DNA from 3 places in the Peribacillus sp. FSL P2-0133 genome. Region 3 is predicted to be linked to each of the others. Evidence: predicted binding sites of a transcription regulator. Region 3 holds the regulator's gene; each other region holds the start of a gene.
What was found. The regulator Rex, encoded in region 3, represses fermentation and respiration genes when NADH is low (regulators of the CRP and FNR family bind a similar motif). The targets are predictions, from matches to a motif close to TTGTGAAATATTTCACAA.

Region 1: MKY17_RS23430 (DUF1641 domain-containing protein) is a predicted target of Rex. The motif match lies at 1,808-1,825, and genes of this name have one in related genera.
Region 2: MKY17_RS20275 (lactate permease LctP family transporter) is a predicted target of Rex. The motif match lies at 2,053-2,070, and genes of this name have one in related genera.

What each region holds. Positions count from the first base shown of each region.
Region 1 is NZ_CP150254.1:4,880,343-4,884,543, forward strand. Features, by position in the region: gene MKY17_RS23420 (hydantoinase/oxoprolinase family protein) at 1-915, opposite strand, end outside; gene MKY17_RS23425 (hypothetical protein) at 1,380-1,556, opposite strand; gene MKY17_RS23430 (DUF1641 domain-containing protein) at 1,875-2,306, shown strand; gene MKY17_RS23435 (NAD(P)/FAD-dependent oxidoreductase) at 2,346-3,527, shown strand; gene MKY17_RS23440 (hypothetical protein) at 3,813-4,070, opposite strand.
Region 2 is NZ_CP150254.1:4,217,910-4,222,110, reverse strand. Features, by position in the region: gene MKY17_RS20290 (LutB/LldF family L-lactate oxidation iron-sulfur protein) at 1-190, opposite strand, end outside; gene MKY17_RS20285 ((Fe-S)-binding protein) at 214-930, opposite strand; gene MKY17_RS20280 (FadR/GntR family transcriptional regulator) at 1,117-1,842, opposite strand; gene MKY17_RS20275 (lactate permease LctP family transporter) at 2,097-3,785, shown strand; gene MKY17_RS20270 (sugar diacid recognition domain-containing protein) at 3,859-4,201, shown strand, end outside.
Region 3 is NZ_CP150254.1:300,623-304,823, forward strand. Features, by position in the region: gene MKY17_RS01620 (ATP-binding cassette domain-containing protein) at 1-707, opposite strand, end outside; gene moaC (cyclic pyranopterin monophosphate synthase MoaC) at 841-1,347, shown strand; gene MKY17_RS01630 (redox-sensing transcriptional repressor Rex) at 1,381-2,040, shown strand; gene MKY17_RS01635 (YdiK family protein) at 2,069-2,281, opposite strand; gene MKY17_RS01640 (CPBP family intramembrane glutamic endopeptidase) at 2,278-3,003, opposite strand; gene groES (co-chaperone GroES) at 3,338-3,622, shown strand; gene groL (chaperonin GroEL) at 3,682-4,201, shown strand, end outside.

The sequences.
Region 1 (4,201 bases), 1.2 Mb from region 3:
AATCCGCAAATCACCTTCATGCATCAAGGAAATATCGGTGCTCGTTCCTCCCATATCCAGCCCAATTGCATTATTGAACCCGCAAAGCTGGGCGATATGTTTACTGGCAATAGCACCTGCAGCGATTCCGGAACTTGCCAGCCTTGCCGCATAACGGGGTACGGTTTGGGATGTCATTACCCCTCCGCCGGAGTGAAGCACTAATATGTCATCTTCATACCCCCGTTTATTCATTTCACCTTCAAGGGTTTTAATATAGTTGCTGACAGTCGGTCCTAAAACCGCATTGACGATCGTCGTACTCATGCGCTCATGCTCAAAAATCTCAGGAAGGACTTCACTTGAAATGCATATATAGACTTCCGGGAGTTCCTCCTGGATGATTCGTTTCACTTTCGCCTCATTGCTTCCATTTACATACGAGTTCATGAAGCAAACCGCAATTGATTCGGTACCGCGTCTTTTTAGTTTCCTTGCCAGTGACCGTACTTCCTCTTCATTGATTTCCGTCAAGACATTCCCTGCAAAATCGATGCGCTCTTCCACTTCAAAACGGTCTCTTCTTTGGATATACGGTTTGGCTACATCATCATATGTATCCCATAACTCAAGCTTGGTTCCTCGGCGGATTTCCGATACATCCCGAAATCCAGCGGATGTGATCAATGCTGTCTTTGGCAATTTCCTTTCAATCAAGGCATTGGTGCCCACTGTTGTACCATGGGAAAACACTTTAATATTTTCACAATCTATTTCCGCCTTTGCAATTCCATCCAAAATGCCGATTTCTGGATTCAGAGGAGTCGACGACGTTTTCGTGATTGAAATTTCCTTCGTGCTTTCATCAAAAACGAACACATCCGTAAATGTTCCTCCTACATCAATTGCGAGCCTAGTTTGCTTCGTACCTATCATTTAATTCCCACCCCTGCTACAAGATTTAAAATAATTTATACCTTTTGACATTGCTTCGTGCCCATTTCACCGCTTAATTGGGTGAAAGAGTGTCAGCCAGCCGCTGGATTTTCTTAGGCCAAAAAAGGGACAAGATGAATGATGAAATAAAAAAAACCAGTCATATCAATAAAAAATCATTGATATAACTGGTTTTTGATCTAGGTTTAGCTTCGCTGGGCGGCGAAGTCTATTAGATTCGACAGTTATTATAGAATTCATCTTTTAAATCACCAAGTCCATTTAAGGCGATGGCAGAGTAGTATTTGCTAGATAAAACTACCTGTTCACTATGGCTATATACTTTATCTTACGTCAATCCACCATAAAGTCAAGGGTATTTTTTAGAATAGTCAAACAACTTACAAGGGTAAGAAGTTTACAAAAATAAGTAAAATTAAGGAACCATAACTGTTTCGCTATGCTTACACAACATTATCAGGTGTTTCCGATGTGCCTTCCTCACTGTTTTTGAGGTAAACTTCAGAAATTCCATTCATGCCTTCCGATAGTTGTGCTTTAGTATATTCCATACTGCCAACCAGTTTATGAAGCTTCTTATCATCATTCTCGTCTGTAAGTTTAGATTCTGAATCAGTCACATTTTTTCACCTCCATCATTTAGGATGGCAAATCAAGATGGAAATATGTATGACAGGCGATGATGATAGACACCCTCAAAGTCCATTTTAGGTAAAGAATGGAACCTTCCAGCAGAATCTGTACTTAAATAAGCGAGAAAAGATTATTTTATGAATCTTTTTTTAAAAATCAGCTGTTTTCATGGAACTAAAGGGATATACTATAGTTTAGCTTTTATTACATTTTTGTTAGTATTTTTTCTTGCCACACATTGTGTAATATTTTACAAGTTTTTCTATTTACATCAACAAAATGCTTATTGCAAAGGAGAATTGGATATGTCAGAAACGATTACCCAATCACAAACTGAACAACTTAATGCCAGCCAAAAACAATTAGATGTACTGGACCAATTATTAAACCCTGAGGTTCAGGAATCATTGAACACTTTAGTTGAGCAGTTACCAAAACTAACTGAGTTAGTGAATATTTTAACAAAGTCTTATGATTTCGCTCAATCGGTTGCGACTGATGATGTTTTGAAAAACGATACGGTCAGCGCCATTTCGGAGATCGCGACACCTGTAGTCGATTCAGTGAAAGGGCTTGCGGTTACTGCCATCGAAGCTAAGGATCGTGCTGAAGTGAATCATGACGTGATCGGTCTTTTTGGTCTGTTAAGAATGATGAAAGACCCTCAAGCACAAAAACTTTTCCGTTTCGCCCAAGCTTTTCTTGAAGTCTCTTCAGAACGTAAAAACCAAAAATAATTTGATAAACTTTCAATCAGTAAGGACGGGGGATTAACTATGTCAAAACAAATCGTCATCTTAGGTGCAGGTTACGCTGGATTGCTATCTGCCTTATCCGTACGTGAATATTACAAAAAAGATGAAGTACAGGTTACAGTGGTGAACCAATTTCCAACACACCAAATCATCACTGAATTGCACCGTCTTGCAGGCGGATCCATTTCTGAACAAGCTGTTTCCATTCCGTTGGAAAAACTTTTCAAAGGAAAAGATATCGACCTTATCATTTCCAAAGTGGATTCTTTCTCAGTCGATAACAAAGAAGTGAAACTTGCCAATGGTTCCACTTTATCTTATGATGCCCTGGTTGTTGCTTTAGGAAGCCAAACAGGATTCTTCGGCATTCCGGGACTTGAGGAAAACAGCATGGTCTTGAAATCCGTAAACGATGCAAACAAGATTTACAAACATATCGAAGATCGCATCCGCGAATATGCACAAACGAATAATGAAGCGGACGCAACCATCGTGATCGGCGGCGGCGGATTGACGGGCGTCGAGTTAATCGGTGAAATCGTGGATCATTTCCCTAAAATCGCCAAAAAATTCGGAGTGGACTTCAAGGACTTGAAAATCAAGCTTGTAGAAGCTGGTCCAAAAATCCTTCCGGTCCTGCCTGACCACTTGATCGAACGTGCGATGACAAGCTTGGAAGCACGCGGCGTTGAATTCTTGACAGGTCTGCCTGTAACGGGTGTTAAAGGAAATCAAATCGAATTGAAAGATGGACAAACGATAACGGCCAATACACTTGTTTGGACAGGCGGAGTTGCGGCTCTTCCTATCGTAGGCGAATCAGGCCTTGAAGTGGATCGCGGCAAAGCGACCGTTAATGAGTATTTGCAATCCAAATCCCATAATGACGTATTCGTTGTCGGGGACAGTGCCGTTGCGTTCCCTCCAGAAGGCGGCCGTCCATACGCTCCTACTGCACAAAATGCTTGGCAAATGGGTGAGCTTGTTGGATACAACCTATATGCAGCCTTTGAAGGCAAGAAACTTGAAGAATTTTCACCTGTAAACTCAGGTACACTTGCGAGCCTTGGCCGTAAGGATGCGGTGGCAACCGTTGGGGCCAATAACACTTCCCTTAAAGGCCTTCCGGCTACATTGATGAAAGAAGCAAGTAATGTTCGCTATCTATCACACATCAAAGCCCTATTTAGCCTGGCTTATTAATTTATTATAGCCGTGACGTGACATCCAGTTCATTGATATGTCCGCGGTACATGCCCTTTCTTCCCGGTCATCGGGATTAAAGGGCATTTTTTTCATGAATTTATTATAATGCCTGATCATGATGCAATGATTGACGAAAGATGTTAACAATGGACGGTACTCCATTTTGTTGCTTATCCATTCTATAAATCTCCTGGGATTAGGCAACTCTCCTAAATCCTCTCCGTTAATTTTTATTAGCCCGTTTGTCATTAACTGACGCTCAAGTATGTACGATACTGCATATCATAAAATTAATCTTATTAAAGGAGGAGTTTGTATGCCGAAAGGGAAAAAAGGAAAAGCAGCTTCATCTGGCAGTTCATCTACCGGTAGCACTTCTACTGGTAGCACTTCTACTGGCAGTAATTCCACTGGCAATAAATCCACTGGAAAATAATCTACTGGCAGCACAACTACTGGCAACACAGCTACTGGTATCATAACTACTGGTATCACATATACAACAACAACATCTACTTCATCAAGTTCAAGCTCGTCCACTGGACGTGGCAAAAAAAGAAGAAGATAGATAGTTTAAATATAAAATGCTTCAGCTTGATTAATCCCTGATTGATCAAGTGGAAGTATTTTATGATATTACGGCTTCATTAAGGTCAAGACTGTCCATAAAA
Region 2 (4,201 bases), 1.9 Mb from region 3:
TAAGCACATGCTGCCGGATTTCTTCCCCAAGGGACCGCCAATCCTCCCAGCTTCCCAATTCATCAACGGCAGTCAGACGCCTTCCGTGTAATCGTTCTTGGGCACTCGATACGGCCAATCGCATAAAATCATTATGTATTCCTTCATCCACCCGGTCTTTAAACTTGGCAGAGCTGGTTTTCATAGCCATTAGTTTTTCCCTCCTCGCTTTCTTTAAATACTATTCAGGACTTCCGCGATATGAAGCACTCTCACCGGTTGCCCCTTCCTTTGGATCCGTCCGCCGATATTCATCAAACATCCTGCATCCCCGCCTATTAAAAAATCAGCGCCGGTGGCTTCAATATTGCAGACCTTCTCCTCGACCATTTGCCCGGAAATGTCCCCCATCTTAACCGAAAAGGTCCCCCCGAACCCGCAGCAGTTTTGGGCATCTGGAAGTGGTGTCATTTCCAGCCCCCTGACATGGCTTAACAAAATGGCAGGTGCTTCCTTCACCTTAAGCAGCCGTGTCATATGGCATGAAGTATGATAAGTTGCCTTTCCCTTAAGGGTCGCCCCGACATCGGTCACTTTTAAGACATCCACGATGAATTGGGTCAATTCATATGTTTTAGCCGCTAATGATTCCGCCCTCTTTTCCCATTCGGCATCGCCTTTGAAAAGGACCGGATATTCTTTGAACATCGCTGCGCAGGAACCGGAAGGGGTTACGATGTATTCAGCATCCGCGAACGTTTTAATCATCTTTTTCATAGCTTCCTTCGATTCCTTCGTATACCCGCTATTATATGCGGGCTGTCCGCAGCATATCTGGGACTCCGGGAAATCGATCTCACAGCCTAATCTCTCGAGTAGCTCCACTGTCGCTTTGCCGACATTGGATTGAAACAAATCCACTAAACATGTTGCAAAGAGAGTAACTTTCAATTTGAACTCCTCCTTATCCAAATAGGTTAACAGGTCATCTGATGACTAGAAAATGGAAAAAGGAAATGGTTAAGAGAATATACCAATTTCCAAGATTTTTTAAATGAAGTAATCGTTTTCAAAATAATATATCAATTTAATCCTTTTTTGTATAGGGTATTTTTGAAATTTAAAGGATGGTCAACTCTAATTTTGCTGATTTTTTTGGATGACCCGGTCCAGTGATTCCTCGACACTTTGAAGGTGAAACAGCATGGCACTGCGCGCTCCATCTTCATCCTTTGCCACGATTGCATCATGAATCCGGACATGCTGCTGGTAAAGCTGCTTAAGTGTCATTTCTTCGGAATAAAGCGCTATCCGGCGGATATCACCCATCTTTTCCGTCATTAATTCTGAAACGTGGTTCATCAATGTAATCAGCAGTTCATTTTGTGATGCATTTGCCACTGCAACATGGAAGGCGATATCTGCTTTATCACTGAGTTCTTCATCGTCGGATACCTTTTCCATATTAAAAAGACTTTCCTTGAGTTCGATAAGGTTTTCTTCCGTTCTCATCTTCGCTGCCACTTCTGCCGTACCGGACTCAAGTATTTTCCGGACTTCCAGTAAATGCTTGATATTGGCTTGATCCATCAAAAGGGCGGCAGACAAGGGATGGTTCATGATGGTGGGGTCGAAGGTTTTGACGAATGTTCCTTCACCTTGTTTTATTTCAATAAGACCCATTGAACTCAATGCACTTAATGCTTCGCGGATGGCCGGGCGCCCGACTTGGAAATTTTCCGCAAGCTGCTGAATGGAATCCAATTGTTCACCTGGTTTCAGGCTGCCTGACCGAATCATTTCATAAAGTTCATCGCTGACTTCTTCATAAATTTTTTTCGGCTTTATTTTTTTATATACCAAGTAGTAGCACCTCTATTTTCTATGAGTTTCTCTGGTTAATATTATATAACACAAATGATCTTTGACACTTCCAGAAGGTTAAAAAATCAACAAAAAATAAAAAAAATCTTGATTTTATATTTTTAATCATTTAATTTTAATGAGTACTCATCAAGTCATCTGATGACTTAGAATTTTCAGATATGTAAGGGGTTTCAATTAGCGGTTGATTTCTGAATTATTTAAAAAATTTATAGAAAATGGAGTCGAAATGAATGACATGGACACAAAACTTTACGCCGATCACCGATAATTTAGTTTTATCATCTCTTGCCGCACTCATTCCAATTTTTTACTTTTTTTGGGCACTTACCATCAAACGGATGAAAGGTTACATTGCAGGTATAACCACGTTGCTTGTAGCTCTTGCAGTGGCTGTATTGATATATGGAATGCCTACAGGAAAAGCAGTGATGTCCGCTTCACAAGGAGCCGTATATGGGCTGCTCCCAATCGGATGGATAATCATCACTTCCGTATTTTTGTACAAAATGACTGTTAAAAGCGGACAATTCAATATCATTCGTTCTTCGGTGCTTTCGCTTACGGAAGACCGCCGCCTCCAGGCATTATTGGTGGCATTTTCTTTCGGGGCCTTTTTAGAAGGTGCCGCGGGATTTGGGGCACCAGTTGCCATTTCAGCCGCGCTTTTGGTCGGTCTTGGATTTAACCCGCTATATGCAGCCGGGATTTGTTTGATCGCGAATACCGCTCCGGTAGCATTCGGGGCGGTTGGAATACCGATCATCGCCATGGAAGGCCCGACTGGCATAGCCGCCATGGAGATTTCAAAAATGGTCGGCCGCCAATTGCCATTCCTTTCGGCTTTCATTCCGCTATATCTCATATTAATAATGACTGGGTGGAAAAGGTCACTTGAAGTCTTGCCGGCAATATTGGTTTCCGGATTTTCCTTTGCCATCACACAGTACTTAAGTTCAAATTTTCTTGGGCCAGAATTACCGGACATCCTTTCCGCGTTAGTGTCACTATTTGCATTGGCAATTTTCCTTAAATTCTGGAAACCTAAAACGATCTTTCGCTTTGCATCCGAGGAAACGGCAGCAGCCGTCGAACCTTTATATACGGCAGAAGCGGAGACAAAATACACGAAATGGCAAATATTCCATGCTTGGTCACCATTCCTTCTGTTAACGCTTTTCATAACAATATGGGGGATGAACCCAATAAAGCCGGCACTCTCAGGGCATTATGAAGGCAACAATGCGTTGCTTGGCGGAATCAATGAAATCGGGAAACTATTAACCTTCCAAATCGAAGTCCCAGGTCTGCATAATGCGATAATCGGAAGCGATGGATTGCCGATTGCGGCTTTCTATAAAATAGAACTGCTCGGAGCGGCCGGGACTGCGATTTTACTGGCTGCCATCGTAACGAAGTTCATCGCACACATGTCTGCAAAAGACGTTTATAGCACCTTTGTTGAAGCGATGAAAGAGTTGGCAAAACCAATCTTGATGATTTCTGCCGTGGTGGCTTTTGCCTATGTAACGAATTCTTCAGGTATGTCGACAACATTAGGGATGACCCTTGCAAAATCGGGTGATTTATTTCCGTTCTTCGCACCGGTTCTCGGCTGGCTGGGTGTGTTCATTACCGGCTCGGATACATCAGCCAACCTCTTATTTGGCAGTCTGCAAAAAGTGACCGCACTTAAAGTGGGGATGGAGCCGGTCTTGGCACTTGGGGCGAATTCTTCCGGAGGGGTCACCGGAAAGATGATTTCCCCCCAATCGATAGCGATTGCATGTGCTGCCGTTGGATTGGCGGGCAGGGAATCGGAATTATTGAGATTCACGCTCAAACATAGTTTATTTTTATTGCTGCTTGTTTGTGTGATTACCTTCTTGCAAAATGGCGTCCTTTCCTGGATGATTCCATAAGTAGAATGAGGCTCCCTTTTCATAGGGGAGCCTCGAAATATTTTCAAGGCCAATCAAAAAAGGAGGACATATCATGCAATTGACAGCTGTGGCAGGAAAATTGGTTCATGAGGTTCGGAAACTGATTGATGAGGAAATCATCATTATTGATCATGCTGGCACGATTATCGCCAGCACCGATAACAGCCGTATTGGAGCTTATCATGAAGGAGCTATCCACGCTTTCAACAATCGTGAGAAATTGATCATCAATAAACAGGATGAACGAAGTTGGAAAGGAGTGAAGGCAGGTATAAATCTACCTATTTTCTTCAACCAGGAAGCAGTTTGTGTCATTGGAATTACAGGCGACCCCAAACATGTTTCCCCCTATGCGGAACTTTTAAAAAAGATGACGGAGATGTTCATTCAGGAAA
Region 3 (4,201 bases):
ATCTCATATACGAGGTTTACTACTTTATCTAAAAAATAGCGGTCATGGGAAACAATAAGGACAGCTCCCTGGTAGCCTTGTAAATATTGTTCAAGCCAAGAGAGGGTTTCGATATCCAAATGGTTCGTCGGCTCATCCAGAATCAATATATCCGGTTTCCTTAAAAGCAGCTTCCCTAATGCAAGCCTTGTTTTTTGCCCACCGCTTAAAGTGGAAATTGGGGTAGAATAGTCAAAGTCAGCAAACTGAAGTCCATGCAATACGGAACGGATATCCGCTTCATATTGATAACCGCCCTTCTCTTTGAATGTCACCATCAAAGTGTCGTATTCATTCAGCACTTTTTGGTAAATTGTTTCGTTTTCAAAGATGTCAGGTCTGGCCATATCAGCCTCAAGGCGACGCAGTTCCTTTTCTTGCTCTATAAGATCCGTGAATACAGTCAGCATCTCATCCCAAATGGTCAGTTCGGATTCCAATCCCGTATCCTGGGCCATATAGCCGATGGTGACGCCTTTTGGTTTGATTATTTCACCGCCATCATGGGAAAGCTGCCCAGCTATGATTTTAAGCAGAGTGGATTTACCGGCGCCATTTCGGCCGACAAGTGCAATTCGATCTTTATTTTGAACTTCGAGCTTCATATTTGATAAAATAAGTTCAGCTCCATAATATTTCGATAGTTGATTGATTTGTAATAAAATCATAGATTTCACCTCAATTGATTATTGTTAGTGTAACGTATTTTAGTTATTATCGGCAACAGCTTGGTTCCAAGCTGAAACAAAAGCTGTTACATAAAGTGGAATAATAGTGTATGATTTAGGAGGGGTTACTTAAATGGGAGACTTAACGCATTTTAATGAACAGGGCAGGGCCAAAATGGTTGATGTGAGTGCTAAGCCTGAAACAACCCGGACGGCAGTAGCTCAATCGAGCATTTTATTGAATGATGAAATATATGAATTGGTCACGAACCATAAAATGAAAAAAGGTGATGTACTGGCTGTTGCGCAAGTTGCAGGAATAATGGCCAGCAAAAATACATCCAATATAATTCCGATGTGCCATCCCATTGCTCTGCAAGGGGTCAATATAGCCTTTGATTGGGAAAAAGAAGAACAAGGATATAGGCTTAGGATTGAAACGGAAGCTAAGACAAAAGGGAGTACAGGTGTGGAAATGGAAGCGTTAACAGCTGCATCCGTGACTGCCTTGACTGTTTATGACATGTGTAAGGCCATTGATAAGGGAATGGTGATCGGGCCTACATTCTTAGTGGAGAAAACAGGCGGAGTGTCTAGTAGCGATTATAAAAGGCAAGTAAAACAAACAGATAGAGATTAAGTTGAAAAGCATGTGTGAAAGCGGGGAAGAACAATGAACCATGACCCAAAGATACCGCAGGCGACAGCCAAAAGGTTGCCATTGTATTATCGATTTTTAAAGAACTTACATTCCTCAGGCAAACAAAGAGTTTCCTCGGCAGAGCTAAGTGAAGCTGTAAAAGTGGATTCTGCCACAATTCGCCGTGATTTTTCCTACTTTGGCGCGCTTGGGAAAAAAGGCTACGGCTACAATGTCAATTATTTATTATCCTTCTTTAGAAAAACACTAGATCAGGATGAATTGACCAAAGTCGCTTTAATCGGGGTAGGAAATTTAGGAACCGCTTTTTTAAATTACAATTTCATGAAAAATAATAATACTAAAATTGAAATGGCTTTCGAAGTTTCTGAAGAAAAGGTCGGCAAGCGAATAGCTGATGTGCCCATCTATCATATGGATCAAATCGATACACTATTGCAGGAAAATAATATTACTGCGGCTATATTGACAGTGCCTGCACAGGTAGCCCAGACGATAACCGATCGTCTAGTCAAAGCTGATATAAAAGGAATATTGAATTTCACACCTGCACGGCTGACCGTGCCTCCATCCATAAGGGTTCACCACATTGACCTGGCCGTGGAGCTTCAGTCGCTCATCTACTTCCTGAAACATTATCCAGTAGTGGAAGAAGCCGCATTGGAGGAATGAAAAAACGCTGCATCATTGCAGCGTTTTTTTATTTTTTCTTATTTTTTTGTGCTGCTTTAATCTTAAAGTGCAGCATAATCATGCGTAATCCCGATCCAAAATCAAGAGTTGCAATAAGGACAAGTATGTAGGCAAAGAGTCCCCATCCGGAAGAATTGACGGTTTGAATCGCGATAGCGGTAAAAAGAGCTCCTAAGCCTGCATAGATGATGCCCATGAATAATGGTGATTGACGTTTCATAATAAACCTCCAATGAAGGCCTGTGCAGTATCTAGCATCTTCTCAATATCCTCCCGATATACCACTTGAAGGATGATAACAAGCGTATTCATCGCAATATGTGCGCTCATGGAAACAAGAATGCGGCCTGTTTTCGCATAAAGGAAAGCAAAGGTGAAGCCCATTGCCGTATATAAAAGAAGATGTTCAAATTCACCATGCGCCAAGCCGAAAATAACTGAGCTGATTAAGGCTGAAATAAAGAAGTTAAGGCGTTTATGAAGTGATCCGAAAATGATTTTCCGGAAAATTAATTCTTCCAATATAGGTCCAATTACTGAAGTGACGAAAATGACCATGGGGACTTTGTAAATGAGTGAAATAAGTTGCTGCGTATTTTCAGATTCAGACTCCACCCCAAGCATTTGTTCAATGCTGCCGGCAATGCTTTGTGCAAAAAGAGCCATGAACACTCCTGCAATTGCCCATAATACGGACAACGAAACGGAAGTTTGATTTCTCGTGTCCAACTTTTCCCTCATATCTTTTCTTATTAAAAAAAGAATCAATAATAAAGTAACGAGAAAACTGAAAACTATCCAGTATGCTGCAGACTTCACTTCGAGTTCATCTGCCGGCATTCCAGTATAAGACCCGATCAGCATGAAAATGGGTACCCCAACAATACTGGATAATTGCATGGCAATATAAGTGATGATGACGAACCAATATTCTTTTTTCAAAAATGAAAACTCCTTTTATAGTCACCCATCCCGTTCGGAACGTTCCTGATATGGGGACAATCTATAAACGCATACTCCAAAATGGTATCAAATATTGAGGCAGAACACCACTTAAAGGTACCCCTAGCATAACATTTCAATTACATTGTTAAGGAAATCATTATGCTAAAGTAGTTTACCCATAATTTATCAGAAATTAATAAAAAATTTTCAATAAGATACTTGCAAAAAAGGCTCGGTTTATTTAATATTATAAATGTGTTAGCACTCGATGATGAAGAGTGCTAATAATCATGAAACAAATTATCAAGAGAATATGAGGAGGTTGTTTCACTTGTTAAAACCATTAGGTGATCGCGTTATTATTGAACTAGTTCAAACTGAAGAAAAAACTGCAAGCGGTATTGTTCTTCCTGATACTGCTAAAGAAAAGCCACAAGAAGGTAAGGTAGTAGCAGTTGGTACTGGCCGTGTCCTTGAAAATGGCGAACGTGTTGCTTTAGAGGTTGCCCAAGGCGATCTAATTATCTTCTCAAAATATGCAGGTACTGAAGTTAAATACGAAGACACTGAATACTTAATTTTACGTGAAAGCGACATTCTAGCTGTTATCGGCTAATTATACATCATACTTAACTGAACGAAAATTTTCTTAAAATTTTAGGGAGGTACTTATAAATGGCTAAAGAAATTAAATTTAGTGAAGAAGCTCGCCGTTCCATGCTTCGTGGTGTGGACGCACTTGCAGATGCAGTTAAAGTAACGCTTGGACCAAAAGGTCGTAACGTGGTTCTTGAGAAAAAATTCGGTTCACCGCTTATCACAAATGACGGTGTGACGATCGCTAAAGAAATCGAATTGGAAGATGCATTCGAAAACATGGGTGCGAAATTGGTTGCTGAAGTAGCAAGCAAAACAAACGACGTAGCTGGTGACGGTACAACTACTGCAACGGTTCTTGCACAAGCGATGATCCGTGAAGGTCTTAAAAACGTAACAGCTGGTGCTAACCCAATGGGTATCCGTAAAGGAATCGAGAAAGCGGTCAATTCAGCAATTGCAGAATTGAAAGCCATTTCCAAACCTGTTGAAAACAAAGAATCAATCGCACAAGTTGCTGCCATCTCTTCAGCTGATGAAGAAGTGGGCCAACTGATTGCAGAAGCAATGGAGCGCGTTGGTAACGACGGCGTCATCA